DNA from 3 places in the Streptomyces odontotermitis genome. Region 3 is predicted to be linked to each of the others. Evidence: predicted binding sites of a transcription regulator. Region 3 holds the regulator's gene; each other region holds the start of a gene.
The links. Region 3 encodes HspR, which represses chaperone genes until heat shock. Its sites were predicted from a motif close to TTGAGNNNNNNNNNCTCAA; they were not measured.
Positions count from the first base shown of each region.

Region 1 (5,262 bases), on a different contig from region 3:
GGGCGAGCTCGTCCTTGGTGAGCGCGGAGAAGACGACGAGGTCGTCGAGCCGGTTGAGGAACTCCGGCTTGAAGGAGGCCCGCACCACCTCAAGGACCTGCTGCTTCTTCTCCTCCTCCGTGCTGAGCGGCTCGACCAGGAACTGGCTGCCCAGGTTGGAGGTGAGGACGAGGATGGTGTTGCGGAAGTCGACGGTGCGCCCCTGCCCGTCGGTCAGCCGCCCGTCGTCCAACACCTGGAGCAGGATGTCGAAGACCTCCGGGTGCGCCTTCTCCACCTCGTCGAGCAGGACGACGGAGTACGGGCGCCGCCGCACGGCCTCGGTGAGCTGACCGCCCTCCTCGTATCCCACGTATCCGGGCGGAGCCCCGACCAGCCTGGCCACGCTGTGCTTCTCGCTGTACTCGCTCATGTCGATGCGGACCATGGCCCGCTCGTCGTCGAAGAGGAAGTCGGCGAGGGCCTTGGCGAGTTCGGTCTTGCCCACACCCGTCGGGCCGAGGAAGAGGAAGGACCCGGTGGGCCGATCGGGATCGGCGATGCCCGCGCGGGTGCGCCGCACCGCATCGGACACGGCACGCACGGCTTCGGTCTGCCCGATGAGGCGCTTGCCGAGCTCGTCCTCCATGCGCAGCAGCTTCTGCGTCTCGCCCTCCAGGAGGCGCCCGGCGGGAATCCCGGTCCAGGCGGCGACGACATCGGCGATGTCGTCGGGCCCGACCTCTTCCTTGACCATGGTGTCCTTGGCGGCCTCCTGCTGGGCCTCGGCCTCGCTGGCCTCCTCCAACTCCCGCTCCAGCGAAGGGATCTGCCCGTACAGCAGCTTGCTGGCGGTGTCGAAGTCCCCGTCGCGCTGGGCGCGTTCGGCCTGCCCGCGCAGTTCGTCGAGACGTTCCTTGAGCTCACCGACGCGGTTGAGGGACTGCTTCTCCTTCTCCCAGCGGGCGTTGAGCCCGCGCAGCTCCTCCTCCTTGTCGGCGAGGTCGCGGCGGAGCTTGGCGAGACGGTCCCGGCTGGCCGGGTCGGTCTCCTTGGCCAGCGCCATCTCCTCCATCTTCAACCGGTCCACGGAGCGCTGGAGTTCATCGATCTCGACGGGGGACGAGTCGATCTCCATGCGCAGCCGCGAGGCGGCCTCATCCACAAGGTCGATGGCCTTGTCGGGCAGGAACCGGGAGGTGATGTAGCGATCGGAGAGCGCGGCGGCCGCCACCAGCGCGCTGTCGGCGATCTGCACCTTGTGGTGCGCCTCGTACCGCCCCTTGAGCCCGCGCAGGATGGCGATCGAATCCTCGACGGACGGCTCGGCGACGAGCACCTGCTGGAAGCGCCGCTCCAGGGCCGGGTCCTTCTCGATGCGCTCCCGGTACTCGTCCAGGGTGGTGGCGCCCACCATGCGCAGCTCACCACGCGCCAGCATGGGCTTGAGCATGTTGCCGGCGTCCATGGCTGAATCTCCGCCCGCGCCCGCGCCCACGACGGTGTGCAGCTCGTCGATGAAGGTGATGACCTGCCCGTCGCTCTCCTTGATCTCGGAGAGCACGGTCTTCAGCCGCTCCTCGAACTCACCCCGGTACTTGGCCCCGGCCACCATGGCGCCCAGGTCCAGCGAGACCAGCCGCTTGTCGCGCAGCGACTCGGGCACATCCCCCTTGACGATGCGCTGGGCGAGCCCTTCGACGACGGCGGTCTTGCCGACGCCGGGCTCTCCGATGAGGACGGGATTGTTCTTGGTACGCCGGGACAGGACTTGCACAACACGCCGGATCTCCTGATCCCGCCCGATGACAGGATCAAGCTTTCCTTCGCGCGCGGCCGCGGTGAAGTCGGTCCCGAACTTCTCCAGCGCCTTGTACTGCCCCTCCGGGTCGGGTGTCGTCACCCGCCGCCCTCCCCTGCTCTTCTCGAACGCGTCCAGCAGCTTCTTCGCCGACGCCCCGTGCTTGTTCAGGATCTCACCGGCGCTCCCGCCCTCGGCGGCGGTGGCGATGAGCAGGTGCTCGGTGGAGAGGTACTCGTCCCCCAGCTCCTTGGCCCGCTGGTCGGCGTCGGCGACGACGGCCAGCATCTCGCGGCTGGGCTGCGGCGGGGCGACGGTCGACCCGGTCACGCTGGGCAGCGCGCCGAGGGCCCGCTCGGCGTCGGCGCGCACGGCGGCCTGGTCGGCCTCGACGGCGACGAGCAGGTCGGTGATGTTCTCGTTGTCCTGCCCCTCCAGCAGCGCGAGCAGCAGGTGTGCGGGGGTCAGGTCCGCGTGCCCGTCCTTCACCGCGCGACTGGTCGCCGCGTTGATCGCGTCCCGGCTCCTGTTGGTCAGCTCTGCGTCCACGTTGCTCTTCTCCTCCTGAGACCTCTCTACGGCACTACGGCTACGCCCATGGCCATCGCCATGACTTACCTAACGTACACAAAGTTGAGCCTATTCCACTCAAGGAGGTGGCTGAAGGGACCTAGGTCCCGGAGAGCTAGGTTCCCGCTCATGGCCATCGACCCGCGAGACCCGAGTACCCCGTTTCTCAGCTTCTGGCGGGAGCGGCACCTGTGCACCTTGACGACGCCCCGCCCGGACGGCACCCCGCACGTGGTGCCGGTCGGCGTGACGTACGACCCCGAGGCCGGCCTCGCCCGCGTCCTCGCGAACAAGTCCAGCAAGAAGGTCACGAACGTCCTCGCGGCCTCGGGCGTGGACGGCGGCCCGGGTGCGCGGGTGGCGGTCTGCCAGGTGGAGGGGAGGATATGGGCGACGCTGGAGGGGCGGGCCGAGGTGCGGACGGATCCGGCGGAGGTGGCCGAGGGGGAGCGGCGCTACGAGGAGCGGTACGGGAGAGTGCCGTCGCCGAACCCGGACCGGGTGGTGATCGCGATCGTGCTGGACCGGGCGATGGGGCACAGGTCCTTGCAGGCTCCCTGACGCATGCGGGCCGCACACACCACAGCGGCGCCACCGTGTTCAGGTCCACGGTGGCGCCGCTGCTGGGGGAAGCGCCTGCGCGATTTACAACGACGGGGGAATCGCGTCAGGCACTGCGGGGGGTGGCAGTTGTGGGCAGAGCGGACTCGGAGCGCGGCCCGCGCCCGCGCCGCTCACCGACCAGCTCGTGATCGCGCTGGTCGAGGTTGACGAAGACCATCCCGTACCGGATGGCACAGCGCACGGGCTGCGGGGCGCCGCGGGGGCGGCGCAGGCACCGGAAGGCGCGCACTTCGTCGTCCTCGTCGCGAACGAGAACGACGGGCTCGCCGAGGAGGGTGACCATGAGGGAGTCGCCCTGCTCGGGGATGGCGGTGACGAGATCGATGAAGTGCCAGCCGGAGCGGTAGGCGGTGGCCATTTCGCGGCGGAAGGTGCGGTCGTCGGGAGGGGTGCTCATGACGCGGCCCCTGCCGGACCCACGTTCCAGCCAATATCGCCAGGCGTCGCGGAGACGGAGTAGGTACTCGCTGACGCACCATCCGGGGCTGAATCAAGCGTACTCACCGCGCCCACGACCAACCCTACGGAGAAGGCGGCGACAAGCACTGAGCGAAGCATGCTCTTAAACATGGTCGGCTTCGTCCTCACTTGGTAGGTTCCACTCCCCCGGCTCCAACAAGACGATGTCCTAATCGAGCACGTCAAAGCCACACAGTGGATGCATCATGTTCCTGCACGTTCAGGACCCTGGGGGGTGGAGATTTGGACATAACACGGGCGAAAACGACACATCCTCACCCCTCAACCCCACTGTGTGATGAGGGATCAAGGTTGTACGCCATCGCACTGAGCGATGGCCGCCTGGCGCGCGCAGAGGCTGAGACCACTCCTTGCCTCGTGGAATCGGCCCTGCTGCACCCCGACCCGGACGACCCTGGCTGGCTTCGCCCGGTGTCCCCCTCCGCCGCGCTCGCACAGCGTCTCCATCCCATCGAGCGGGAGATCCAGGAACGGCGAAGGCTCACCGTCGAACTGACCGACATCTTCGAGCCATTCATGGCCATCACCGCGCGGGCCGAGCCCACGACTCACGCGATCACCGTCCTGGAAGGTGACGCAAGGATCGAAGAGGCCATAGAGCGCGCCACGGCGGAATGCCGCTACGAAGTACTCACCGTTCAACCCGGGGGCGGCCGCAGCGAGAACACGCTCAACGCGGCATTGAAACGGGGCCAGTCCGTCCTCGACCGCGGCGTCACCATGCGCACCCTGTACCAGCACACCGTGCGGCACAGCCAGGGAACTCTCGCGTACGCGGAGCGCATTGCCCAGGGAAACGTGGAGATCCGGACGCTGGAAGAAGTGATCGACCGGTTGCTCATATTCGACCACGCGATCGCGTTCATTCCTGCCCGCGACGATCGTCAAGTCGCCCTGGAAATACGCCAACCCGGCCTCGTCGCCTATCTCGCGAAGGTCTTCGAACAACTCTGGAGCCGAGCAACTCCGCTCCTCGAAGAAGTGCCCTACGCCCCCACCGCCAATGGCATCACCGGTGTGCAACGCACCATCGCCCGGCTCCTCATCGAAGGTCTCGTGGACGAGGCCATAGCGCGCCGCCTGGGCATGAACGTCCGTACCTGCCGAGCCCACATCGCCAAAATCGCGGCAGCTCTCGGCAGCGGCAGCCGGGCTCAACTCGGCTACCTCATAGCAAAGTCCGGAATCCTGGACAACGACACGAGCTGAGCAACTGCTCGACCGTCGAGATCAAGCCAACCCGCACGTGCCCCCCGCACCCACCACCCGACTACTCGCCGTCAACTGGTTACCCGAGGCATAAACTCCGGCAGCGTCAGCGAAGGAGGATGCGAAACCGTGGCGCCTGAGCCCCACCGGCACGGACCCGACGAGCTGTGCGAGACCGGAACCATCGTCTACTCCCGCGCCCTTCGTGAGAACGGCGTGCCCGGCCAACTCGCCGCTCAGGCTCCCTGCCTGCTCGACCACAACCTCCTGCATCCGGATGACGGCACCCCTCACCTGCTGCGCCCCACCGCCCCCGCGGTCACTCTTCCCCGCCTGTTGCGCTCCATCGAGGAGACCATCGCACAGCGACGCCTGCAGGAAGAGAAGCTGGCCAGGCTCTTCGAACCTCTCCTGCCACTCGTCCCCCCCTCATCCCCCCTCGCACCAGGGCGTGCGGCAATCACCGTGCACGATGGACTTGCCGACGTGAACGCGGCCATAGACCGGGCCATAACGGCCAGTCACCGTGAGGTACTCACCATTCAGCCAGGCGGAGTTCGCCCCCTGGAGGCGCTCGCCCTTGCCTTCCCGCGCGATCA
Region 1 is NZ_JBNJLS010000035.1:251-5,512, reverse strand. Features, by position in the region: gene clpB (ATP-dependent chaperone ClpB) at 1-2,329, opposite strand, end outside; gene ACQB60_RS44485 (pyridoxamine 5'-phosphate oxidase family protein) at 2,480-2,911, shown strand; gene ACQB60_RS44480 (hypothetical protein) at 3,018-3,371, opposite strand; gene ACQB60_RS44475 (helix-turn-helix transcriptional regulator) at 3,746-4,663, shown strand; partial or broken gene ACQB60_RS44470 (helix-turn-helix transcriptional regulator) at 4,793-5,262, shown strand, end outside.
Region 1: clpB (ATP-dependent chaperone ClpB) is a predicted target of HspR. The motif match lies at 2,414-2,432, and genes of this name have one in related genera.

Region 2 (12,638 bases), on a different contig from region 3:
CGGCCCGCTGGGAGCAGGCGTTCTCACTGGACGGCGGGGCGACGTGGGTGGAGAACTGGTCGATGGCGTTCACGCGGCGGAGTTAGCGCGGCCAAGGGCCAAGGGTCAGGGGTCAGGGGTCAGGAGTCCGGAGGGGACGGCTCACTGCTTCGCGTACGCGTGCAGCGTGAACTCCGGGTCCGGGCGCGGGACTTCCTGGTCCGGGAGGCGCGCGAGCTCGTCGGCGAAGCGGCGGGTCAGGGGGTCGTCGGGGGCGAGCTGCGTGAACCAGCCGCGCCGCAGGTCGGCGACCGTGGAGCGCGGGGAACGCCCCTGCCCGTGGCCCCGGAAGCGGGCGGCTCCGGTCCGGCGCAGACCGTGACCGGCCGCGTGCCCGGCGACCACGTCCGCCGCGTCGACGGAGGGGCGCCGGGGCCGGTCGGCGAGGACCGCGTCGATGTCGCTGCCCACGTCGTGCGCGGCGGCCTTGTCGACGGTCGTGACGAAGACCCCGCCGGGCCGCAGCACCCGCGCACACTCCCCCACCACCGTGCCCGTCTCCTCCGCCCCGGAGAGCAGGTGCAGCAGCCACACCGCGCAGACGGCGTCGAAGGAGCCGTCGCGGAAGGGGAGTTGGCGGCTGTCGCCGATGACGACGGCACCGGGAAGGCGCCCTGCGGCCATGCGCGCCATGCGCTCGGTGGCGTCCACCCCCGTCACGGCCAGGCCGCCCCGGGCCAGTCGGCGCGTGACGAGGCCGGTGCCGCAGGCGACGTCCAGCAGGGTGCGGGCGCCGGGCGGCACCAGGCCGAGCACGGCAGCGGCGGCGGCCTCGGCGCGGGGTTCGCCGCCGCGGCTCGCGTCGTAGCGGTCGGCCTCTGCGGAGTAGTCCAGCATGGTCGTTCAGGACGCTCCATGTCCGGGCGCCAACGCCGCCACGCGGTGGGCCAGTTCGAAGTCCAGCTCGGTGAGGGCACCGCCCGCACTGTGGGTGTTCACGGCCAGGGTCACGGTGTTGTAGCCGAGCGTCAGGTCCGAGTGGTGGCCGAGCTCTTCTTGGATCTGCGCGATGTGCACGACCATCGCGGTGGCCGCGAAGTGCGTTTCGAGGCGGTAGGTGCGGCTGAGCCTGTCGCCGTCGACCGACCAGCCCGGCAGCTCCGCGAGCCGGTCCTCGATGTCCTTCTGCGACAGCGGTTCGACAGCCATGGCGCACCGTTCCTTCCGGGTTTCTGGTTGTTCGCGCTTCCGTTCCGTGGAGTTCTCAGCCTGCCCCAGCCACCCATCACACGCCACTCCTCGATTACGGTTCCGGATATGACAACTGCCGTTCCCGCCACAGGAAAAGCCACGGGTGTCGGGCCGCTGCTGCGCGGCTGGCGCACCCGGCGCCGGATCAGCCAGCTGGACCTCGCGCTGCGCGCCGACTCCTCGGCCCGCCACATCAGCTTCGTGGAGACGGGCCGGTCCCGGCCGAGCGAGGACTTCCTGCTGCGCCTCGCCGACCACCTGGACGTGCCGATCCGGGAGCGCAACGACCTTCTCCTGGCGGCGGGTTACGCGCCGCGCTTCACCGAGACCTCGATGGACGACCCCGCCTTCGAGACACTGCGCGAGGGCATGGAGCGCCTGCTGCACGGCTACGAGCCGTACCCGGCCCTGGTCGTCGACGCGTCGTACACGGTGGTGGCCGCCAACCGCGGCATCGCGATGCTCATGGACGGCCTCCCGGAGCACCTCCTGGAGCCGCCCCTCAACGCGATGCGCCTCACCCTGCACCCCGAGGGCCTTGCGCCGAAGATCCTGAACCTGCGCGAGTGGCGCGGCCACCTGCTGCACCAGATGGAGCGGCAGATCGCGCTGCAGCGCTCCGACGCGCTGCGTGCGGTGTACGAGGAGGTGGCGGCCTACCCGGTGGCGGACCCGGGCGAGGACGCCTTCGCCGAGGGCACCGACGTCCCCTACTTCGCGCTCCCGCTCCGCGTCCGCCACGAGGGCCGCGAGCTGTCCTTCGTGTCGTCGATCTCGACGTTCAACACGCCCATGGACGTGACGGTCGCCGAGCTGGCCATCGAGACGCTGCTCCCGGCCGACCCGGCGACGGTCAAGTACCTGCAGACCCTCACGCCCTGAGCGCCGAGCCCGCCGAGCCGACCGAGCCGGCCGTGGCCGCCCGCCCGGCGCGCAGCGCCCCGTACTGGACCGCGGCGAATCCGGCCACGACGAGGGCCTGCAGCGGGATCCACACGGCCCCCGCTGCGCTCGGCGAGAACCAGACGACCAGCGCGACGACGCTGAGCACCGCCCAGACGGCGTTGACCTCGACGACGGCCCGCACGCCGAGCACGGGCGGCCTCGTGCGGGCCGCGAGCACACCGACCCCGACCGCGTACACGACGAGACCGGCCCCGAGCGTGAGCAGCAGCCCGTCGTCGACGCCCAGCAGCCGCCCCAGGGGCCCGGACGCGACGGCGTAGGCGAGCCCGTTCACGCCGGTGACGACGGCGTCGAGGCCGAGGAAGCGGCGCAGCATCGCCGTGGGGTCGGTGGTGCGGGCGAGGGCGGTGAGCTGGAACGTGGACAGCGCAGACGATGCGGACATGGCGGATCAGCCTCCTTGCCGGGTTCGGGGCCCGGGTCCGGTCCGGAGTGCGCCGGACCGGACCCGGTGCCATCACTGTGCCGAGACGCGGGGTGCGGGTCGATTACGTCAGAGGTAAGGCCGCCCCTCGGCCGAACAACCCATACGGCCCCCACAGGGGTGTGCCCCCCATTCCCCGCCCCTAGGTTCGGCAAGAGGCAGACCTAGGGAGCCAAGGGTGACTGAGACGACCGAGCCCGGTGCCGCACTCCTGCGTGCTGGGAAGTTCTTCCGCCGCGGCACCGCCGCCCCCGACCTGCACAGTGTGTCCCTCACCGGTGGCCGGGAGGCGGACGCCTTCTACCGGGACCGATGGAGCCACGACAAGGTCGTGAACTCCACGCACGGCGTGAACTGCACCGGTTCCTGCCGCTGGAAGGTGTACGTCAAGGACGGCATCATCACCTGGGAGACCCAGCAGACGGACTACCCGAGCGTCGGCCCCGACCGCCCCGAGTACGAGCCGCGCGGCTGCCCCCGCGGCGCCGCGTTCTCCTGGTACACGTACTCGCCGACCCGCGTCCGGTACCCGTATCTGCGGGGCGTGCTCGTGGAGATGTACCGGGAGGCGAAGGCCCGCCTGAAGGACCCGGTCCTGGCGTGGGCGGACATCCAGGGCGATCCCGAGCGGCGCCGGAAGTACCAGCAGGCGCGCGGCAAGGGCGGCCTGGTGCGGGCCAGTTGGGACGAGGCCGTCGAGATCATCGCGGCCGCGCACGTGCACACCATCAAGACGTACGGCCCGGACCGGGTCGCGGGCTTCTCGCCGATCCCCGCGATGTCGCAGGTCTCGCATGCCGCCGGGGCCCGCTTCATGGGGCTCATCGGCGCGCCGATGCTGTCGTTCTACGACTGGTACGCGGACCTCCCGGTCGCCTCGCCGCAGGTCTTCGGGGACCAGACCGACGTACCGGAGTCGGGCGACTGGTGGGACGCGGCGTATCTCATGATGTGGGGCTCGAACGTCCCGGTCACGCGGACGCCGGACGCGCACTGGATGGCGGAGGCCCGCTACCGGGGCCAGAAGGTCGTGGTGGTCTCCCCCGACTACGCCGACAACACGAAGTTCGCCGACGAGTGGGTGCACCCCCACCCGGGCACGGACGGCGCGCTGGCGCTCGCGATGGGGCACGTGGTCCTCAAGGAGTGCTTCGTCGACCGGCAGGTGGACTTCTTCACCGACTACGTACGGAAGTTCACCGACCTGCCGTTCCTGGTCACCCTCACCGAGAGGGACGGCGCCTACGTCCCGTCGAAGTTCCTGCGCGCCAGCGACCTGAACCAGCCCGGCGAGGGCGGCGAGTGGAAGACCGTCGTGCTCGACGAGGCGACCGGCCAGCCCGCCGTCCCGAACGGTTCGCTGGGCTTCCGCTGGACGGAGTCCGGCAAGGGCAAGTGGAACCTCGAACTGGGCAGCATCAAGCCGCAGTTGTCGCTGCACGGCGCGGATGTCGCGGGCGGCGTCGAGGTGCTGCTGCCCCGCTTCGACACGGAGGGCGGCGAGCACGGTCAGGGCCGCGGCGAGGTGGTGCGCCGCGGCGTGCCGGCGACCCGGCTCGGCGGCCAGGACGGGCCGCTGGTCACCACGGTCTTCGATCTGCTGCTCGCACAGTACGGCGTCGCGCGCCCGGGGCTTCCGGGGCAGTGGCCCGCGTCGTACGAGGACGCGGAGACGCCGGGCACCCCAGCCTGGCAGGAGGCGCACACCTCCGTCCCGGCGGCCCAATGCGTGAAGATCGCAAGGGAGTTCGCGGCGACGGCGGAGAAGTCGCGCGGGCGCTGCATGATCCTGATGGGTGCGGGGACCAATCACTGGTTCCACTCGGAGACCATCTACCGGGGCTTCCTCGCGCTGCTCCAGCTCACCGGCTGCCAGGGCCGCAACGGCGGTGGCTGGGCGCACTACGTGGGCCAGGAGAAGTGCCGGCCGATCACCGGCTGGGCGACGCTGGCGAGCGCCAACGACTGGAGCAGGCCGCCGCGCCAGATGATCGGCACCGCGTACTGGTTCACCAACACCGACCAGTGGCGCTACGACAAGTTCTCCGCCGACGTGCTGTCCTCGCCGCTGGGCACCGGGCAGTTCGAGGGGATGACGGGCGCCGACTGCCTGGCCCTGTCGGCGCGTTCGGGCTGGATGCCCTCGTACCCGACCTTCGACCGCAGCTCCCTGGAGCTCGGGGAGACGTCCGACCCGGTGGCCGACACGGTGGCCGAACTCAAGGCGGGCACGCTGAAGTTCGCGTGCGAGGACCCCGACGCCCCGGAGAACTGGCCGCGCGTGCTGACCCTGTGGCGGGCCAATCTGCTCGGCTCGTCCGCGAAGGGCGCCGAGTACTTCACCAAGCACCTGCTGGGCACCCATTCGTCGCTGCGGGCCGAGGAGGCCGCGCCCGACGAGCGGCCCACCACGGTCACCTGGCGGGACGAGGCGCCCGAGGGCAAGCTCGACCTCCTCGTGTCCCTCGACTTCCGGCAGACCTCCTCGACGCTCCTGTCGGACGTGGTGCTGCCCGCCGCGACCTGGTACGAGAAGCACGACATCGCGACCACGGACATGCACCCGTACGTCCACTCGTTCACCCCGGCCGTCGACCCGCCCTGGCAGGCCCGCTCCGACTTCGACGCGTTCCGTGCGATCGCCGACCGGCTCAGCGAGCTCTCCGTGGACCACCTGGGCACCCGCAAGGACCTGGTGGCGACGCCCCTGCAGCACGACACCCCGGGCGAGGTCGCCCAGCCCGGCGGCGTGGTCCTGGACTGGCGCAAGGGCGAGTGCGAGCCGGTGCCCGGCAAGACGATGCCGGGCCTCGCGGTGGTGGAGCGGGACTACACGGCGATCGGCGCGAAGTTCGTCGCGCTCGGCCCGAACGTGGAGCAACTCGGCCTGCCCGCCAAGGGGATCATGCTCCGCCCCGACCAGGAGGTCGACGAGCTGCGCGAGCGCAACGGCGTCGTGCGCGGCGGTCCCGCCGACGGGCGCCCCGCGATGGACACGGCGGTGAAGGCCGCCAACACCATCCTCGCCCTGTCGGGCACCACCAACGGCCGGCTCGCCACCCAGGGCTTCCACACCCTGGAGGCGCGCACCGGGCAGGAGATGGCGCACCTGGCCGCCGAGCACGAGGGCAAGCGCATCAGCTACGCGGACACGCAAGCCGAGCCGGTGCCGGTCATCACCTCCCCGGAGTGGTCGGGCAGCGAGTCGGGCGGGCGCCGCTACGCGCCGTTCACCCTCAACACCGAGCACCTCAAGCCCTGGCACACCCTCACCGGGCGCCAGCACTTCTTCATCGACCACGACTGGATGCACGAGCTGGGTGAGGCGCTGCCGGTCTACCGGCCGCCCCTGGACATGAACCGCCTCTTCGGCGAGCCGCGGCTCGGGCCCGACGGGACGAAGGAGGTGACGGTCCGCTACCTCACCCCGCACAACAAGTGGTCGATCCACTCCGAGTACCAGGACAACCTGTTCATGCTGTCGCTCTCGCGCGGCGGCCAGTGCATCTGGATGGCGCCGCAGGACGCGGACGCGATCGGGGTGAAGGACAACGACTGGATCGAGGCCGTGAACCGCAACGGCGTGGTCGTGGCCCGCGCGATCGTCTCGCACCGCATGCCGGCGGGGACGGTGTACATGCACCACGCGCAGGAGCGCACCGTGAACGTCCCGAAGGCCGAGGCCACCGGCAAGCGCGGCGGCATCCACAACTCCCTGACCCGCGTGATCCTCAAGCCGTCCCATCTCATCGGCGGCTACGCCCAGTTGTCCTGGGCGTTCAACTACCTGGGCCCGACCGGCAACCAGCGCGACGAGGTGACGGTCATCCGCCGCCGCTCGCAGGATGTGGAGTACTGAGATGCGCGTCATGGCTCAAGTCGCGATGGTGATGAACCTCGACAAGTGCATCGGCTGTCACACCTGTTCGGTCACGTGCAAGCAGGCGTGGACCAACCGGGACGGCATGGAGTACGTCTGGTTCAACAACGTCGAGACCCGCCCCGGACAGGGCTATCCGCGCCGCTACGAGGACCAGGACAAGTGGAAGGGCGGCTGGGAGCTCAACAAGAAGGGCGCCCTGAAGCTCAAGCAGGGCGGCCGCATCAAGTCGCTCCTGGAGATCTTCTCGAACCCGAAGCTGCCCGAGGTCAAGGACTACTACGAGCCCTGGACGTACGAGTACAAGAACCTCACCGACGCCCCGCTGGGCGACGACTACCCGGTGGCCAAGCCGCGCTCGCTGATCTCCGGCAAGCCCATGAAGATCGAGTGGTCGTCGAACTGGGACGACAACCTGGGCGGCGCCCCGGAGCACGGCGACCTCGACCCGATGGTGGCCAAGACCCGTGAACAGGCCGCCGAGAAGGTCAAGTTCGCCTTCGAGCAGACCTTCATGTTCTATCTGCCGCGGATCTGCGAGCACTGTCTGAACCCGGCGTGCGTCGCCTCCTGCCCCTCGGGCGCGATGTACAAGCGCGCGGAGGACGGCATCGTCCTGGTCGACCAGGACCACTGCCGCGGCTGGCGCAAGTGCGTCACCGGCTGCCCGTACAAGAAGGTCTACTTCAACCACAGGACCGGCAAGGCCGAGAAGTGCACCATGTGCTACCCGCGCGTCGAGGTGGGTCTGCCCACGGTCTGCTCGGAGACGTGCGTGGGCCGCCTCCGCTACCTCGGGGTGATCCTGTACGACGCCGACAAGGTCACCGAGGCCGCCTCCGAGCCGGACGAACACAAGCTGTACGACGCGCAGTTGGGGGTGTTCCTCGACCCGGACGACCCGGAGGTGCGGCGCGCGGCCGAGAAGGCGGGCATCCCGCACGACTGGGTCGAGGCGGCCCGCCGCTCCCCCGTGCACGCCCTCATCAGCAAGCACAAGGTGGCGCTCCCGCTGCACCCGGAGTACCGCACGATGCCGATGGTCTGGTACATCCCGCCGCTCTCCCCGGTCGTGGACGCGCTGACCGAGACCGGCCACGACGGCGAGGACGCGGACAACCTCTTCGGGGCGATCGACACCCTGCGCATCCCCCTCGAATACCTCGCGTCGCTCTTCACGGCCGGGGACGTCGGCCCGGTCCGCTCCTCCCTGGAGAAGCTCGCCGCGATGCGCTCGCACATGCGGGCCATCAACCTCGGGGACCGGCCGGACAGTTCCATCGCGGAGTCGGTGGGCATGTCGGCCGCGCAGATCGAGGAGATGTACCACCTGCTCGCCATCGCCAAGTACGAGGACCGCTACGTCATCCCGACGGCCGCGATGGGCGACGCGAAGGCGCTGGAGGAGTCGGCCCTGCCGGACTCGTGCAGCCTCGACTACGAGGACGGCCCCGGCATGGGCGGCGACGGGCCGTTCGGCCAGGACTCGGGCCGCAAGCAGCTGCCCCTCGTCACGATCGAGAACTTCCACGCGCTGCGCGAGCGGCAGACCGCCGACAAGGAGCCCGAAGTGGAGGAGCGCCCGTGAGCAGGTCGAGCAAGCAGAGCCGGTCGCGCAGGGCGAGCAGGTCCTCGGCGCGCGAGGCGTCCCCGGCGACGCCGCACGCCGTCCTGTACCAGGCCGCGGCGATCTGCCTGGTCTACCCCGACGCGGAGTTCCACGAGCGGCTGCCCCTGCTGCGGGCGGCGGCCCCGCAGCTCGCGGACTTCCTCTCCTACGCGGAGTCCACTCCCCCGCAGGAGCTCGCCGAGGACTACGTGCGGGTCTTCGACTTCAAGAACCGGCACAGCCTGTACCTGAGCTGGTGGCGGGACGGCGACACGCGGCGGCGCGGGATGTCCCTGGTCCGCTTCAAGCAGATCTACCGGGAGCACGGCCTGGAGTTCACCGGCGAGGAGCTGCCGGACTTCCTCCCCGCCGTCCTGGAGTTCTCCGCGCAGGCGGGCCCACTGCTCCTGGAGGAGCACCGCAGCGGCCTGGAACTCCTGCGCCTGGCCCTCACCGACCACGGCACGCCCTACGCGTCGGTCCTCGCGGCGGTCTGCACGACGCTGCCGGGGCCCTCGCCCAAGGACCGCGCCGAGGCGCAGGCCCTGGCCCGCTCCGGGCCGCCGACCGAGGAGGTCGGCCTCGAACCGTTCGGCGCCACCCGGCTGCTGCCCGTACTGACCGGAGACCGATCATGAACACGCTGCTGTGGGGCGCCCTCCCGTACGTCGCCTTCGTGCTGCTCGTCACGGGCCTCATCTGGCGCTACCGCTACGACAAGTTCGGCTGGACGACGCGCTCCTCGCAGGTCTACGAGTCGAAGCTCCTCAACATCGCGTCACCGATGTTCCACTACGGCATCCTCTTCGTGCTGGTGGGCCATCTCATGGGCCTGTTCATCCCCGAGTCGTGGACGGACAAGGTCGGCATGACGGAACTCGCCTACCACCGGCTCTCCTTGTGGGGCGGCACGGCGGCGGGCGCGCTCGCGGTGCTCGGCATCCTCATGCTCATCTACCGGCGCCGCACCAACGCGCCCGTGTTCCGCGCGACCACCGCCAACGACAAGGTGATGTACGTCTTCCTGCTCGCGGCGATCATCATGGGCATGTGGGCGAAGCTCACCAACTCGGGCCTGGACGAGGGCTACAACTACCGCGACTCGATCGCCCCGTGGGCGCGCAGCCTGTTCACGCTGCAGCCGAAGGTGGACGCCATGGTGGGCGTCCCGCTCACGTTCCAGATCCACGCGGTCATCGGCATGGCCCTGTTCGCCCTGCTCCCCTTCACCCGCCTCGTGCACATGTTCAGCGCCCCGGTCCAGTACCTGTTCCGGCCGTACGTGGTGTACCGCAGCCGCGACCCCCGGCAGATGGGGCCGCGGCCGCCGCGGCGGGGGTGGGAGCGGACGGGGTCCTGAGTCAGCTCTTCCCCGCTCCCCCGCCCTTGGTGCCGTCCCCCTTGTCCTCGTCGACGATCTCCGCGTCCACGACGTCCTCCTGGGCCGGGGCGTCCTGCGGAGGCTGCTCCGCGGACTGCGCGGACTGCGCGTTCGCGTACATCGCCTGGCCCATCTTCTGGCTGACCGACGCGAGCTTCTCCGCCGCCGTGCGCATCGCGTTCGTGTCCGTGCCGTCCTTCAGGAGAGCCTTCAACTCCGCTGCCGCCGCCTCCACTTCGGTCTTCGTGTCGGCGGGTACACGCTCCTCGTTCTCGCGCAGGAACCGCTCCGTCTGGTAGACGAGCTGCTCCGCCTGGTTGCGCGTCTCGGCGGCCTCGCGGCGCTTGCGGTCCTCCTCCGCGTGCTCCTCGGCCTCCCTGACCATGCGGTCGATGTCCTGCTTGGGGAGCGCGGAGCCGCCCGTGACCGTCATGCGCTGCTCGCGGCCCGTGGCCTCGTCCTTCGCCGAGACGTGCATGATGCCGTTGGCGTCGATGTCGAAGGTCACCTCGATCTTCGGGACGCCGCGCGGGGCGGGCGGCAGGCCCGTGAGGTCGAAGACGCCGAGCTTCTTGTTGTACGCGGCGATGTCGCGCTCGCCCTGGAAGACCTGGATGCCGACCGAGGGCTGGTTGTCCTCCGCCGTGGAGAAGGTCTCCGAACGGCGGGTGGGGATCGTGGTGTTGCGCTCGATCAGCTTCGTCATGATGCCGCCCTTGGTCTCGATGCCGAGGGACAGCGGGGTCACGTCGAGCAGCAGGACGTCCTTGACGTCACCGCGGATCACGCCCGCCTGGAGCGTCGCGCCGACCGCGACGACCTCGTCCGGGTTGACGCCCTTGTGCGGGTCCTTGCCGGTGAGTTCGCGCACCAGCTCCGTGACGGCGGGCATCCGCGTCGAGCCGCCCACCAGGATCACGTGGTCGACGGCGGACAGCTGCACGCCCGCGTCCTGGACCGCCTGGTGGAAGGGCTCCTTGCAGCGGTCGAGCAGATCGGCGGTGAGCGCCTCGAACTGGGCCCGGGTGAGCTTCTCCGCCAGGTGCAGCGGGCCCTCCGCGGAGGCCGTGATGTAGGGGAGGTTGATGTCCGTCTCGCTGGACGAGGACAGCTCGATCTTCGCCTTCTCGGCGCCCTCGCGCAGCCGTTGGAGGGCCATCTTGTCCTTGGCGAGGTCGATCCCGTACGCATTCTTGAACTGCTGCACGAGGTGCTCGACGATCCGCTGGTCCCAGTCGTCGCCACCGAGCTTGGTGTCGCCGTTGGTGGCCTTCACCTCGATGACGCCCTCGCCCATCTCCAGGAGCGAGACGTCGAAGGTGCCGCCGCCCAGGTCGAAGACGAGGACGAGCTGTTCGTCGGCCTTGTCGAGGCCGTACGCGAGGGCCGCCGCCGTCGGTTCGTTGATGATCCGCAGCACCTTCAGGCCGGCGATCTCCCCGGCCTCCTTGGTGGCCTGCCGCTGGGTGTCGTCGAAGTAGGCGGGGACGGTGACGACCGCGTCGGTGACGTCCTCGCCCAGGTAGGACTCGGCGTCGCGCTTCAGCTTCTGCAGCACGCGCGCGGCCAGCTCCTGCGCGGTGTAGCGGGTGCCGTCGACGTCACCGCTCTCGGGGAAGCGCCAACTGGCCTCGCCCATATGGCGTTTGACGGACCGTGCGGTGCGCTCCACGTTGGTGACCGCCTGCCGCTTGGCGACCTCGCCGACCAGCACATCGCCGTTCTTGGCGAAGGCGATGACCGACGGCGTGGTGCGTGCGCCCTCCGCGTTGGCGATGACGGTGGGCTCGCCGCCCTCCAGGACCGCCACCACCGAGTTCGTCGTCCCGAGATCGATCCCGACCGCACGAGCCATGTCCCGTCCCCTCTCCCGGTTGTCCACGCCCCCGCTGTCCAGGTCTCCAGCACAAAACTTGAGTGGGCTCCTGTCAAGACCGCACAGCACGACTGCCGCGCCCCCTCGAAGGGAGCGCGGCAGTCGGTGAGGTGCGGCGGTCCGGCGTCAGGCGAGCTTCGCCGACAGCGTGATGGTCGTCCCCGAAAGGGCCTGGCTGACCGGGCAGTTGGCCTTGGCGCCCTCGGCGGCCTCGACGAACGCGGCCTCCTCGACGCCCGGCACGGTGCCCTCGACGGTGAGGTGGATGCCGGTGATGCCGGTGCCCGGCTGGAAGGTGACGTCCGCCGACGTGACCAGCTTCGTGGGCGGGGTGCCCGCCTGGGTCAGGCCGTGCGAGAGGGCCATCGAGAAGCAGCTGGAGTGCGCGGCGGCGATGAGCTCCTCGGGGCTGGTCTTGCCGTTTGCCTGCTCGGCGCGGGACGGCCAGGACACCGGCTGCTGGCCGATGCCGGAGGAGTCGAAGGTCACGGTGCCGGAGCCCTCGGTGAGGCTGCCTTCCCAGACCGTGTGCGCGGAGCGCGTGGTAGCCACGATGCGGATCCCTTCGGTGGTGTGCGGTGAGCAACGTTCCGTAAGCACCCATCCGACCACACCTCGCGGCGGGGCGCGTGCAGGACCGGCCACGCCCCGCTCACTGCACCTCACCTCACCTCACCTCACCCGGAACACCGGCCCTCGCGCCGTGAACGGCAGCCGCGCGCCCTCCGGCACCAAATACGCGTGCTCGCGCCGCACCCGCAGCACGTCGCACGCGCCGTCGGTGATGACGAGGACCGGGGCGCCCGGCGGGAAGTCGTCGGCGCGCTGGAGCAGGTCGATGCCGGGCTGCAGCACGGTGCCGCCCCGGCCGCGCACCCGCACCCGGCCCGCGATCTCGGTCACCGGCACATAGCCGGCGTCGAACGGCGCGGCGTCGCAGAACACGACGCGCGCCGCCGGTACGTCCCGTGCGGCGGCGTACGAGGCGATGGCGCCGAGCGCCTTGCCGAGCAGGGTGCGGCCCATCGAGCCTGAGGTGTCCAGGACGACCCCGAAGGTGCAGCGGGCGACCTCCTCGGGCGGGAAGTGGCGCCCCGCGCGCGGGATGGCGGGGCTCGCGGCCTGGCGGCGTGAGGGGCGGGCGTACGTCCGCAGCGGCTCGGGCCTCGGCACGAACTCGTCGAACCAGCGGGCAAGTCGGGCATCCCATGGCACCGGCGGGTGGGCGAGCGCCCGGATCTCCTCGACGAGTCCGCCGGGGAGCAGGCCGCG
Region 2 is NZ_JBNJLS010000002.1:534,542-547,179, forward strand. Features, by position in the region: gene ACQB60_RS08550 (hypothetical protein) at 1-86, shown strand, start outside; gene ACQB60_RS08555 (class I SAM-dependent methyltransferase) at 142-876, opposite strand; gene ACQB60_RS08560 (4a-hydroxytetrahydrobiopterin dehydratase) at 883-1,188, opposite strand; gene ACQB60_RS08565 (helix-turn-helix domain-containing protein) at 1,297-2,112, shown strand; gene ACQB60_RS08570 (hypothetical protein) at 2,102-2,563, opposite strand; gene ACQB60_RS08575 (nitrate reductase subunit alpha) at 2,799-6,479, shown strand; gene narH (nitrate reductase subunit beta) at 6,481-8,088, shown strand; gene narJ (nitrate reductase molybdenum cofactor assembly chaperone) at 8,172-8,747, shown strand; gene narI (respiratory nitrate reductase subunit gamma) at 8,744-9,469, shown strand; gene dnaK (molecular chaperone DnaK) at 9,471-11,345, opposite strand; gene ACQB60_RS08600 (OsmC family peroxiredoxin) at 11,493-11,918, opposite strand; gene ACQB60_RS08605 (vWA domain-containing protein) at 12,039-12,638, opposite strand, start outside.
Region 2: dnaK (molecular chaperone DnaK) is a predicted target of HspR. The motif match lies at 11,404-11,422, and genes of this name have one in related genera.

Region 3 (12,638 bases):
CAAAGACGAGGCCGTCCAGACCCCCTGCCTGATCGACTTCGGCCTCCTCCATCCCGACGTGGACGACCTGCACTGGCTGCTCCCGTCCTCCCCCACCACCGTCCTGGCCCGGCTCATGCGCACCATCGAGACCGACATCGCCCAGCAGCGCGCGCAAGAGGCCCAGCTGTCGGCGCTCTTCCAGTCGTTGATGGCCATCGAGGCGCATCGCGCCCCGGCCCAGGAGGCCCCCGCGGTCACCGTCCTCGACGGTTTCCCCCGCATCAACGGCGCCATCACACAGGCCATGTCCGAGGCCACCGAGGAACTCCTCACGGTCCAGCCCGGCGGCAACCGCTCCCCCCAGCTCCTCGCCAACACCCTCGCCCGCGAACAGGCCCTCCTCTCCCGGGGCTGCCGCATGCGCACCCTCTACCAGCACACCTCACGCCACTCGCTCCCCGTCCTGGCCCACTACGAGCAGCTGGACGGGGACGTCGAGGTCCGCACCCTCGACGAGGTCACGGACCGGCTGATCGTCGTCGACCGCACCATCGCCTTCATCCCCGCCCACAAGGGCGACACGATGGCCCTCGAACTCCGCCACCCGGCCCTGGTCGACTACCTCGTCACCACCTTCGAGCGCCTCTGGCGACTGGCCACCCCCATGTACCCGTACGCGGCCCCGCAGCCCACCGAACCGGGCGGCATCACCCCCCGCCAGCGGGCCATAGCCACTCTCCTCATCGAGGGCCTCACCGACGCGGAGATGGCCACCCGCCTCGGCATGAACGTCCGCACCGTCCGCGTCCACATCGCCAAACTCGCCGCCACCCTCGGCAGCGAGAGCCGCGCCCAGCTCGGCTACCTCATCGGCGAGTCCGGCATCCTCAAACAAGACCGCTGATGCCAGGTCATGCGCCGCACCCCGCCGAGGGGCTCTGCGAGCTCGGCGAAAGCCTGTACAAAGACGCCTTACGCGAGGGCCGCATCCACCGGGTGGAGGTCGACGAAGCTCCCTGCCTGCTACGCCTCGGTCTTCTCCGGGCACCTACCGAGTGCGCCACATGGCTGCTGCCCGCCACTCCGGACGTCGCCCTGACTCGTCTCCTCCACGACGTCGTGGGCACCATCGCCGGTCAGCGAGCTCGAACAGCGGCACTTGCCTCGGTCCTGGAATCGGTCGCGCCTCAGGGCGTGGCGGCGCCACCCAGACCAGTCGGCTCCGGTCTCACGGTCCTGCGCGGATTTCACCACATCGACCAGGCCATAGACGAGGCCGTGGAGGCCACTTCACGAGAAGCGCTCGCCATCCAGCCGGGGGCTCGGGCACCCCAGGAGCTGGCCGCCCATGCCCTTCCCCCGTGAGCATGCGGTACTCGCTCGCGGTGCCCGCATGCGCACGCTGTATCAGCACACGTCCCGCCACTCGCTCGCCACCGTCGCGCATTTCGAGCAGAGCACCGGCGACGTCGAAGTGCGCACCCTCGACGAAGTCACCGAACGACTCCTCGTCTTCGACCGCACCGTCGCCTTCATCCCCGCCAACCAGGACCGCACGGTGGCTCTCCGGCTCCACCAGCCGGATGTCGTGCACCACTTGGTCGCCATCTTCGACTGCCTGTGGCACAGGGCGACCCCCATGTATCCGGTCGCGGCCCACCCACCCACTGGCCAGGGAGGCATCACCCCGCGACAGCGGGCCATCGCCGCTCTCCTGACCGAAGGTCTCACCGACGGTCAGATCGCCACCCGCCTCAGCATGAACGTCCGCACAGCCCGCGTCCACATCGCCAAACTCGCCACCACTCTCGGCAGCACCAGCCGCGCCCAACTCGGCTACCTGCTCAGCCAGTCCAACGCCCTCGGCTCAGGCTTCGCCCGCTAGCCCCGCTAGCCCCGCCATTTTTTCTAGCCTCTTTGGGCCTCCTGACCCCATTAGTCCCTCCCTGTCCCCACCCCCGCACCCTGCACAGCAACAAGATGACGCTGGTGCCGCACCCGCAGGGCCCTGCATCGTGGATCCCGGCGGGACACGAGACACGGGGGGCCTCTGCCGAGGTCCGTCCCGCCGTGCGGAAGGTCCTGCGGCACAACTCCGACCGCAGGGCCGACTTTCCCCGGGCGTGCCCCGGCCGTCGACCTCCACCTGCTGCGCCGGGAGGAAGCCGGGGCACGCCCACCCTGCCCCTCGTGGGCAGGGACAGTCAGCCCACTAACCCACCCACCCCCGCAACAACCCCACCCGCTCAGCCCCCCGAGGCGACCCGCCCTCCCACGCGCGGCCCCACTCCGACATGGACGCCAGCGTCGTGGACATCGTCGCGGCGCCCTCCGTCAGGCGGGACAGGAGTGTGCGGGAGAGGTCGACCTCGGTCTGGGAGTAGCCCGTGGCCGCGGCGACGTACGCCGTCAGTTCGTGTTCCTCGCCGTCCGGGGACTCCACGCACACCGTCATCGCCGGGGCCTCGTCCGCGCCGCCGAGGCCGACCGTGAGGGCCAGGTCCACCACCGCGCCCACCTGGCGCTTCAGGGACTTCACGGGGATGTCCGCCACCGTCAGGGCGTGCACGTCCTCCCAGAGCCACAGGCCCGACTGGTTGTGGCCGAGGGCCACCACGCCCTCCGGTGTCAGGCGGACGCCGGGGGCCAGGCCCGACGGCTTCGCGCCCACGTACACATCGCCCTCGGCGATCCAGAACAGGCCCACCATGGCCATGTGTTGCTCACTTCCCCCACAACGATCACGTGATCAGGTCGCCCTCCGCAACGCGCGAAGGGGCCGGGAGGTTCCCGCCTCCCGGCCCCTTTGTACAAGCACTTCGCACGCGGAGAAGTGTTAGTCGCCCGGTCTCTTCGGGCGCCACACCACCAGCGCACTCGTCTGCTGCACATCCTGGTACGGCACCAGGTCGCGGCGGTACGAGGCGTGTACCGCCGCCTCACGTTGCTGCATGGCGGCGGCGGCTCCCTCCACGGCCGCGGAGAGCTCCGCGACGCGGGACTGGAGCGCGGCGACCTGGTTCTCCAGCTCGATGATGCGCTTGATGCCGGCCAGGTTGATGCCCTCTTCCTGCGACAACTGCTGCACCTGGCGGAGCAGTTCGATGTCGCGGGCCGAGTAGCGGCGGCCCCGGCCCGCGGTGCGGTCGGGGGAGACCAGGCCCAGGCGGTCGTACTGGCGGAGGGTCTGCGGATGCAGTCCGCTCAGCTGTGCCGCCACCGAGATGACGTACACCGGGGTTTCGTCGGTCAGTTGGTAGGGGTTGCGTCGGCGGCCGTCCCTGTCCACTTTCCGTCACGCTCCCTTCGCGGCCTGGAACAGTTCTGCCCGCGGATCCTCGCCCGCAGTCGCCTTCCGGTACGACTCCAGTGCTTCCTTCGCCGAGTCGGTGAGGGAAGTGGGAACCGTGACTTCCACCGTCACCAGGAGGTCGCCGCGGGTGCCGTCCTTGCGGACCGCGCCCTTGCCGCGGGCCCGCATCGTACGGCCGTTGGGCGTCCCCGGCGGCAGCTTGAGGGTCACGGGCGGACCGCCGAGGGTCGGCACCTTGACCTCGCCGCCGAGCGTGGCCTCCGCGAACGTCACCGGCACCGTCACCGTGAGGTTGTCGCCCTTGCGGCCGAAGACCGGGTGGGCGTCGACGTGGACAACGACGTACAAGTCGCCCGCCGGGCCGCCCCGTTCACCGGGAGCGCCCTTGCCGCGGAGGCGGATGCGCTGACCGTCCGAGACGCCCGCCGGGATGCGGACCTGCATCGTGCGCGAGGACTTCGCGCGGCCCGAGCCCTTGCAGGTGTCGCAGGGGTCCTGGGCGATCAGCCCGCGGCCCTTGCAGTCCACGCAGGGGTCGGTGAGCGAGAAGCCTCCGCCGCCGCCTCGCGATACCTGGCCGGTGCCCACGCACGTGGGACACACGCGCGGTGAGCCGTTCTTGTCGCCCGTGCCCGAGCACGCCTTGCAGGGGGCCTGGGACGACATGCGCAACGGGACCGTCGCGCCGTCCACCGCCTCCGTGAAGCTGAGCGTGACCTCGGACTCGATGTCCTGGCCGCGGCGCGGCTGCGTGCGCGTCCCCGCGCCACCGCCGCCCCGGTTGAACAGGCCCCCGAAGACGTCACCGAGCCCGCCGCCGAAGCCGCCGGCGCCGCCCGCCCCACCGCCCTGGGCGCCGCCTCCGAAGAGGTCGCCCAGGTCGAAGTTGAACGTGCCGCCGCCGGCGCCGCCGGGGCCCGGCCTGAAGCCGCCGTTGCCGAAGAGAGCACGCGCCTCGTCGTACTCCTTGCGCTTCTTGGGGTCGCCGAGGACGTCATTCGCCTCGGAGATCTCCTTGAAGCGCTCCTCCGCCTTCGCGTTTCCCTTGTTGGCGTCCGGATGGTTCTCGCGCGCGAGCTTCCGGTACGCCTTCTTGATCTCGGCTTCGGTGGCGTCCTTGGGGACGCCGAGGACCTTGTAGTAGTCCTTCTCGATGAAGTCCTTGGTGCTCATCGGCCTCGACGTCCCTCCTCACTCATCTCAATGCCGTCAGCCCTCGTCCGGGCCACCGGTCTCCTTCTTCTCGTCCGCCTCGGCGGCCGAGGCGTCGGCGGTCCCTTCCGACTCCTTGACCGTCTGCGCGCCGGGCTGCGGCTCGGCCACCGCCACGCGCGCGGGACGGATGGTGCGCTCGCCGATCCGGTAGCCGGGCTGCAGGATCGCCACGCAGGTCGTCTCGGTGACGTCCGGTGCGTAGCTGTGCATCAGGGCTTCGTGGATCGTCGGGTCGAAGGGCTCGCCCTCCTTGCCGAACTGCTGGAGGCCGAGCTTCGCGACGACGGTCTCCATGGATTCCGCCACCGACTTGAAGCCGCCCACCAGCTCGCCGTGTTCACGGGCGCGGCCGATGTCGTCGAGGGTCGGGAGGAGCTCGGTGAGGAGGTTCGCCGCGGCGATCTCCTTCACCGTCACCCGGTCCCGCTCCACCCGGCGGCGGTAGTTCTGGTACTCGGCCTGCAGCCGCTGGAGGTCCGCGGTGCGCTCGTTGAGCGCGGTACGGACCTGGTCCAGCTGGGCGGTCAGGCCGACCGACTGGCTTGCGTCCCCGGCCGGGGCCGCCGGGCCCTCCTCGGTGGAGGGCTCGGCGGCCTTCGGCGCCGCGTCATCAGGGGTGGCGCCGGAGGGGACGTCGGGGTTCTCGGCGTCGCCGAGGCCCGGGGTCTCCTCAGTCATCAGGCGGCGCCGCCCTTCGCGTCACCGGGCTTCTCGTCGTCGACGATCTCGGCGTCCACGACGTCGTCGTCCTTCGACATGTTCGGGGCCTCGCCACCCGGAGCGGCACCCTCGGCGCCACCCGCGGCCTGCGCGCCCTGGGCGTCGGCGTACATGGCCTGGCCCAGCTTCTGCGAGACGGCGGCGACCTTCTCCGTGGCGGTGCGGATCTCGGCCGTGTCCTCGCCCTTGAGCTTCTCCTTCAGCTCGGTGACGGCTTCCTCGACCTCGGTCTTGACCTCGCCGGGGACCTTGTCCTCGTTGTCCTTGAGGAACTTCTCCGTCTGGTAGACGAGCTGCTCGCCCTGGTTGCGGGACTCGGCGGCCTCGCGGCGGCGGTGGTCCTCGTCCGCGTACTGCTCGGCCTCCTGGCGCATGCGGTCGACCTCGTCCTTCGGCAGCGAGGAGCCACCGGTGACGGTCATCTTCTGCTCCTTGCCCGTGCCCAGGTCCTTCGCGGTCACGTGCATGATGCCGTTGGCGTCGATGTCGAAGGAGACCTCGATCTGCGGGACGCCGCGGGGCGCGGGCGGCAGGCCCGTGAGCTCGAACATCCCGAGCTTCTTGTTGTACGCCGCGATCTCGCGCTCGCCCTGGTAGACCTGGATCTGCACCGACGGCTGGTTGTCCTCGGCCGTCGTGAAGATCTCCGAACGCTTCGTCGGGATCGTCGTGTTGCGCTCGATCAGCTTGGTCATGATGCCGCCCTTGGTCTCGATACCGAGGGACAGCGGGGTCACGTCGAGGAGCAGGACGTCCTTGACCTCACCCTTGAGGACACCGGCCTGGAGCGAGGCGCCGATGGCGACGACCTCGTCCGGGTTCACACCCTTGTTGGCCTCCTTGCCGCCGGTCAGCTCCTTGACCAGGTCGGCGACGGCGGGCATGCGGGTGGAGCCACCGACGAGAACGACGTGGTCGATCTCGCTCAGCTGGATGCCGGCGTCCTTGATGACGTTGTGGAACGGCGTCTTGCAGCGCTCCAGGAGGTCGGACGTGAGCTGCTGGAACTGGGCGCGCGTGAGCTTCTCGTCCAGGTGCAGCGGGCCCTCGGCGGAGGCCGTGATGTAGGGCAGGTTGATCGTGGTCTCGGTGGAGGAGGACAGCTCGATCTTGGCCTTCTCGGCGGCCTCACGGAGGCGCTGGAGCGCCATCTTGTCCTTGCCCAGGTCCACGCCGTGGCCGTTGTTGAACTGCTTGACCAGGTAGTCGACGACGCGCTGGTCCCAGTCGTCACCACCGAGGTGGTTGTCGCCGTTCGTGGCCTTCACCTCGACGACGCCGTCGCCGATCTCGAGCAGCGAGACGTCGAAGGTGCCGCCACCGAGGTCGAAGACGAGAATGGTCTGGTCGTCCTTGTCGAGGCCGTAGGCCAGGGCGGCCGCCGTCGGCTCGTTGACAATACGCAGGACGTTCAGGCCCGCGATCTCGCCGGCCTCCTTCGTCGCCTGGCGCTCGGAGTCGTTGAAGTACGCCGGGACGGTGATGACCGCGTCGGCCACCTTCTCGCCCAGGTACGACTCGGCGTCGCGCTTCAGCTTCTGCAGGATGAAGGCACTGATCTGCTGGGGGTTGAAGCCCTTGTCGTCGATGTCCACCTTCCAGTCGGTGCCCATGTGGCGCTTGACCGACCGGATGGTCCTGTCGACGTTGGTGACCGCCTGACGCTTCGCGACCTCGCCGACGAGCACCTCACCGTTCTTGGCGAAGGCGACGACGGACGGCGTGGTCCTGGCGCCCTCTGCGTTCGTGATGACGGTGGGCTCACCGCCCTCCAGAACGCTGACGACGGAGTTAGTCGTGCCCAGGTCGATGCCGACCGCACGTGCCATTTCGATTCCTCCAGATACCTTCTTGAGTGGAACTGACTCAAGGATGCATGACCCATCGGACATCGTCAACAGACCTGAGTCGAGGCCACTCAACTTTTATCCCGCCCTTACAGGCAGGAACGCGACACGGGCGAGGCGCCGCAAGCCTTTTTCCCGCTTTGTCGGGGTAGACCAGCGGTTCGCCCCGCGGTCACTGCCGCAGCAGCTCAAGCACCCCCTTCTCGGCACTGAGCCGCCCCGCGTACCCCCACGGCCCGTTCGCGTCGCCATCCGCGTCGCCGCCTGGTCACGCACCGCCCCGTTCTCACCGCTGGGCGCCCCGGAGGCGTAGAACCGGAGGCGTAGAACCGGAGGCGTAGAAGCGGTGAACGAGTGTGATCCTCAACGGAGTTCACCGTTCTGCGGAACCGGCAGGATCCTCGGCGGGCGCACCGCGATGCGCGCCAGGTACTCCGGGTTGTTGCGCAGATAGCGGCGCCACCGGCGGCGCGGCTCCTTCGACAGGCGGTACGCCCGCTCCAGGCCGCGGCCGCGCATCCACTCGGGCGCCTGCGGCACGCGGCCCGTGTGGAAGCCGAAGGCGGCGCCGACTCCGAGCAGCGCGGACGCGTTCAGGCGGGGCCGGTGGGAGGCCATCCAGCGCTCCTGCTTCGGCGTGGCCAGGCCCACCCAGACCAGGTCCGCGCCGCTGGCGTTGATGCGCGCGACCGCCTCCTCGTCCTCGGCCCCGGTGAGCGGGCGGAAGGGCGGGGAGTGAGTGCCCACGATCCTCAGACCACGGAATCGGCAGGTGAGCCGGGAGGCGAGGAGCTCGGGCACGCCGGGTCCGCCGCCGTACAGGTACGAGGTCCAGCCTCGCTCGGCGGCCCGGCGCAGCGTGGCCAGCATCAGGTCGGGCCCGTAGACCCGGTCCATCCACCACGCCCCGGCCCGGTGCCCGGCCCACACCATGGGCATCCCGTCGGGGACGGTGAGCCCGGAGGCGTTGTGGACGGCGCGGAGTTCGGGGTCGCGGACGGATTCCATGACGCCGTGGACGCCGGTGACGCAGACGTAGCTGCGGACGGCGCCGTCCGACTGCACCCAGCGGGTGATCTCGTCGAGGGCGACGCGGGGCCCGACGGCGCTGACGGCGGTGCCGAGCACATCGACGCGGGGGATCACCATGGCGGTCGCCGTCAGACCTGGTGGGGGCGGCCGTCGAGCTGGGCCTTCACCTGGTCGTACACCCAGCGGTAGGTGGGCTCCAGGCCCTCCAGGAGGGAGATCCCGGGCTGCCAGCCGAGCTCCTTGTAGATCCGGGTGTTGTCGCTGTTGCGGCAGCGCACCCCGAGCGGGCCCGGGATGTGACGGTGGCTCAGCTCGACTCCGGCGATCTGCTCGACGACGGCGTACAGCTGGTTGATGGAGACCAGTTGGCCGGAGCCGACGTTGAGGGGCTCGGTCACCTCGCTGCGGGCCAGGCGCAGGGTGCCTTCGACGCAGTCGTCGATGTAGGTGAAGGAGCGGGTCTGCTCGCCGTCGCCCCAGATCTCCACCTCGCGCGCGCCGGACAGGACGGCGGCGGCGACCTTGCGGCAGGCGGCGGCCGGTGCCTTCTCGCGGCCGCCGGTCCAGGTCCCGTACGGGCCGTAGACGTTGTGGTAGCGGGCGGCGCGGGCGGCGAGTCCGTAGTCCTCGCGGAAGTGGCGGGCCATGCGCTCGCTGAAGAGCTTCTCCCAGCCGTAGCCGTCCTCGGCCATCGCCGGGTAGGCGTCCTGTTCGCGCAGCGCGGTGACGTCGGCGTCGGTCTGCTTGTCGGCGGCGTAGACGCAGGCGGAGGAGGAGTAGAAGTAGCGGCCGACGCCGCTGTCGCGGGCGGCGAGCAGCATGTGGGTGCTGGAGAGGACGGACAGCATGCAGGCGGCCTTGTGGGACTCGATGAAGCCCATGCCGCCCGTGTCGGCGGCGAGGTGGTAGACCTCGCCGGCGCCGCCGTCGAGGACCTGCACGCAGGCGTCCCGCAGGGAGAGGTCGCGGACGGTGTTCACCGCGTCGGCGTGGACCTGGTACCACTCCTCGACCGGCTTGCGGTCGACGGCGCGGACGCTCTTCCCCTCGGCGAGCAGGGCACGGGTGAGGTGCCCTCCGATGAAGCCGCCCGCCCCGGTCACCACCGCGTCGATGTTCGCCACGCGCCTTCTCCTTCATCCACGCCAAATGGGCCAAACCCTGGCAAAAAATACATTCGTTGATCGTCAGCCCCGGCGCGCACAAGCACCGTCGGCCGGGTCGCCAGCCATTCAGCCGAGAAGTCGGCGCATTCTTCGCGCGACGGGCACAACGCATCCGCGCGCCGGGGCCCGCCGCCCGGCACCACCCCGTCTCATGCGCGCATGACCCACGTGACCGCCGCCCCACCGACCGCACGCCGGCCGGCATCGGCCTGTACGCGTGCAGCGGCGCCCGGCGATCCGGTTTGCCCGGTGAGGCAAGCCTGAGCGACACAGATCACCGCCGCCCTGGCTACAGTGCAACCCCGTAAATGGGTAGTCTCAGACGGACTCCATAAGTTACCGCTTAGTAATCGCGTGGCCGGCTGAGCCAGTCAGTCAGCTACGAAGTCCGCCTCGCAGGCCCGAGGAGCCCTCAATGCAACTCGCCGCGATCATCGTGTCGCTCGTCCTAATCGCGGTCGGCGTCGCGCTGTTCGGCCGTGCCATCCTCCAGATCTGGAACTTCGTACGGCTCGGCCAGCCCGTCCCCGCCGGCACCCGTACCGACGACCCCAAGCAGCGCACCATCACGGTGGTCAAGGAGTTCCTCGGCCATACGCGGATGAACCGCTGGGGCATCGTCGGCGTCGCGCACTGGTTCGTGGCGGTGGGGTTCTTCTCGCTGCTCCTGACGATCGTCAACGCCGTCGGGCAGCTCTTCAAGGCCGACTGGATGCTGCCGCTCATCGGTGACTGGGCGCCGTACAACATCTTCGTCGAGCTCATCGGCACGCTGACGATCATCGGCATCGCGACGCTCATCGTCATCCGGCAGCTGAGCCGCCCCGGCCGACCGGGCCGCAAGTCGCGCTTCGCGGGCTCCAACATCGGCCAGGCGTACTTCGTCGAGGCCGTCATCCTCATCGTCGGCGTCTGCATCTTCATGCTGCACGCCCTCGAGGGCGCCCAGCACCACGTGGACGGCTACGAGGCGTCGTTCTTCATCTCGTACCCGGTCGTCTCCTGGCTGGACGGGATGGACCTGTCCACCCTCCAGAACCTCACGTACTTCTTCGCGGGCCTGAAGATCGCGACCTCCTTCATCTGGATGATCACGGTCGCCCTGAAGACCGACATGGGCGTGGCCTGGCACCGCTTCCTCGCCTTCCCCAACATCTGGTTCAAGCGCGAGGCGGACGGCGACGTGGCGCTCGGCGCGCTGCAGCCGATGACCTCCGGCGGGGAGCCCATCGACTGGGAGGACCCGGCCGAGGACGCCGTCTTCGGTGTCTCCCAGGTCGAGCAGTTCTCCTGGAAGGGCATCCTCGACTTCTCCACCTGCACCGAGTGCGGCCGCTGCCAGTCGCAGTGCCCCGCCTGGAACACGGGCAAGCCGCTCTCCCCGAAGCTGCTCATCATGTCGCTGCGCGACCACGCGCACGCCAAGGCCCCGTACCTGCTCGCCGGTGGCGGCAAGTCCATGGAGGGCGAGGAGAAGGCGAGCGAGGAGCAGCTCAAGGACGTTCCCGCCGCCGCCCTGGCGGAGGCCGAGCGGCCGCTGATCGGGACGCACGAGGAGAACGGCGTCATCGACCCGGACGTGCTCTGGTCCTGCACCACCTGTGGTGCGTGCGTGGAGCAGTGCCCCGTCGACATCGAGCACATCGACCACATCGTCGACATGCGCCGCTACCAGGTGATGATCGAGAGCGCCTTCCCGTCCGAGGCGGGCACGATGCTCAAGAACCTGGAGAAGAAGGGCAACCCCTGGGGCCTGGCGAAGAAGCAGCGCCTGGAGTGGCTCAAGGAGGTCGACTTCGAGGTCCCGGTCGTCGGCAAGGACATCGAGGATCTGACGGAGGTCGAGTACCTCTACTGGGTCGGCTGCGCGGGCGCCCTGGAGGACCGCGCCAAGAAGACCACCAAGGCATTCGCGGAGCTGCTGCACATCGCGGGCGTCAAGTTCGCGATCATGGGCGGCGACGAGAAGTGCACCGGTGACTCGGCCCGCCGCCTCGGCAACGAGCCGCTGTTCCAGCAGCTCGGCCAGGAGAACGTCATGGCGCTCAACATGGCGTTCGGCGAGGAGCTCGACGACGACGGCAAGGCGACGGAGGAATCCCGTAAGCCCCGGTCCGCGAAGAAGATCGTCGCGACCTGCCCGCACTGCCTCAACACCCTCGGCAACGAGTACCCGCAGCTCGGCGGCGACTACGAGGTCATCCACCACACCCAGCTGCTCCAGCACCTGGTGGACGAGGGCAAGTTGATCCCGGTGACCCCGGTCGAGGGCATCATCACCTACCACGACCCGTGCTACCTGGGCCGCCACAACAAGATCTACACGCCCCCGCGCGAGATCATCGGCAAGGTCCCGGGGCTCAGGAACGAAGAGATGCACCGGCACAAGGAGCGCGGCTTCTGCTGTGGCGCCGGTGGTGCGCGGATGTGGATGGAGGAGCGGATCGGCAAGCGCATCAACAACGAGCGTGTGGACGAGGCCCTTTCCCTCAACCCCGACATCGTCTCCACCGCCTGCCCGTTCTGCCTCGTCATGCTGACCGACTCGGTCAACGGCAAGAAGAACGACGGCAAGGCGAAGGAGTCCATCCAGGTCGTGGACGTGGCGCAGCTCCTGCTCGACTCCGTGAAGACGCCGGTCGACCCGGCGGGCGAGGAGGAGTCGGCGGACGCGCCGGAGCCGGAGCCCGTCAAGTAGCGCGAACCGTACGGCCGAACGGCCGGTGCCGCCCCGGAAGGGACGGCACCGGCCGTTCGTCATGTCGGCGGGCAGGCACGTCGGTACGCCAGTACGCCGGTACGTCGGTGCCTGTGACCCCTGCGTGACCAAAGCGGCATCCCCCCGGGCTTACTCGTGTGCAGGGTGCAGGCGCATCATGTGGACGTTGTGACGTCTGGTGTGGTCGGGGTGGAGCGGCAATGCGGAGTGCGGGCATACGTGACAGTGGCGTGAGCGGGGACAGACCCGTGGGCCGGGGCCTGGGCTTGGGCCTGGGCCTGGGCCTGGGGCCGGTGCGGGGCGGGTACAGGGAGCGGGCGCGGCTCGTCTCTGTGGCGGTCGGCTGTGCGGCCCTGCTCACCCTCGCCACCGCCTGCGGCGGCAACGGCAGTGACAGCGGCGGCGGCTCCGGCAGCGGCAGCCACAAGCCCGTCAGCCTCGCCGGCAAGGGTGCCGCGCTCCGGCCCGTCCCGCAGGGCAAGGGCAGCCGCGTCGACGACGACTTCAACGGCGACGGCGCCCGTGACCTCGTACTCGACGACCTGGCGCACCCCGACGGGGGCGACGACGCCGGGATCGGAGTGCTGTACGGCGGTCCTGACGGACTGACGCCCGGGGCGCGGCAGTTGCTGACCGCGCACGCC
Region 3 is NZ_JBNJLS010000039.1:8,887-21,524, reverse strand. Features, by position in the region: gene ACQB60_RS45395 (helix-turn-helix transcriptional regulator) at 1-886, shown strand, start outside; gene ACQB60_RS45390 (hypothetical protein) at 886-1,347, shown strand; gene ACQB60_RS45385 (helix-turn-helix transcriptional regulator) at 1,376-1,867, shown strand; gene ACQB60_RS45380 (hypothetical protein) at 2,195-2,698, opposite strand; gene ACQB60_RS45375 (heat shock protein transcriptional repressor HspR) at 2,819-3,271, opposite strand; gene dnaJ (molecular chaperone DnaJ) at 3,278-4,468, opposite strand; gene grpE (nucleotide exchange factor GrpE) at 4,505-5,188, opposite strand; gene dnaK (molecular chaperone DnaK) at 5,188-7,059, opposite strand; gene ACQB60_RS45355 (WecB/TagA/CpsF family glycosyltransferase) at 7,441-8,226, opposite strand; gene ACQB60_RS45350 (NAD-dependent epimerase/dehydratase family protein) at 8,238-9,224, opposite strand; gene ACQB60_RS45345 ((Fe-S)-binding protein) at 9,691-11,973, shown strand; gene ACQB60_RS45340 (FG-GAP repeat domain-containing protein) at 12,225-12,638, shown strand, end outside.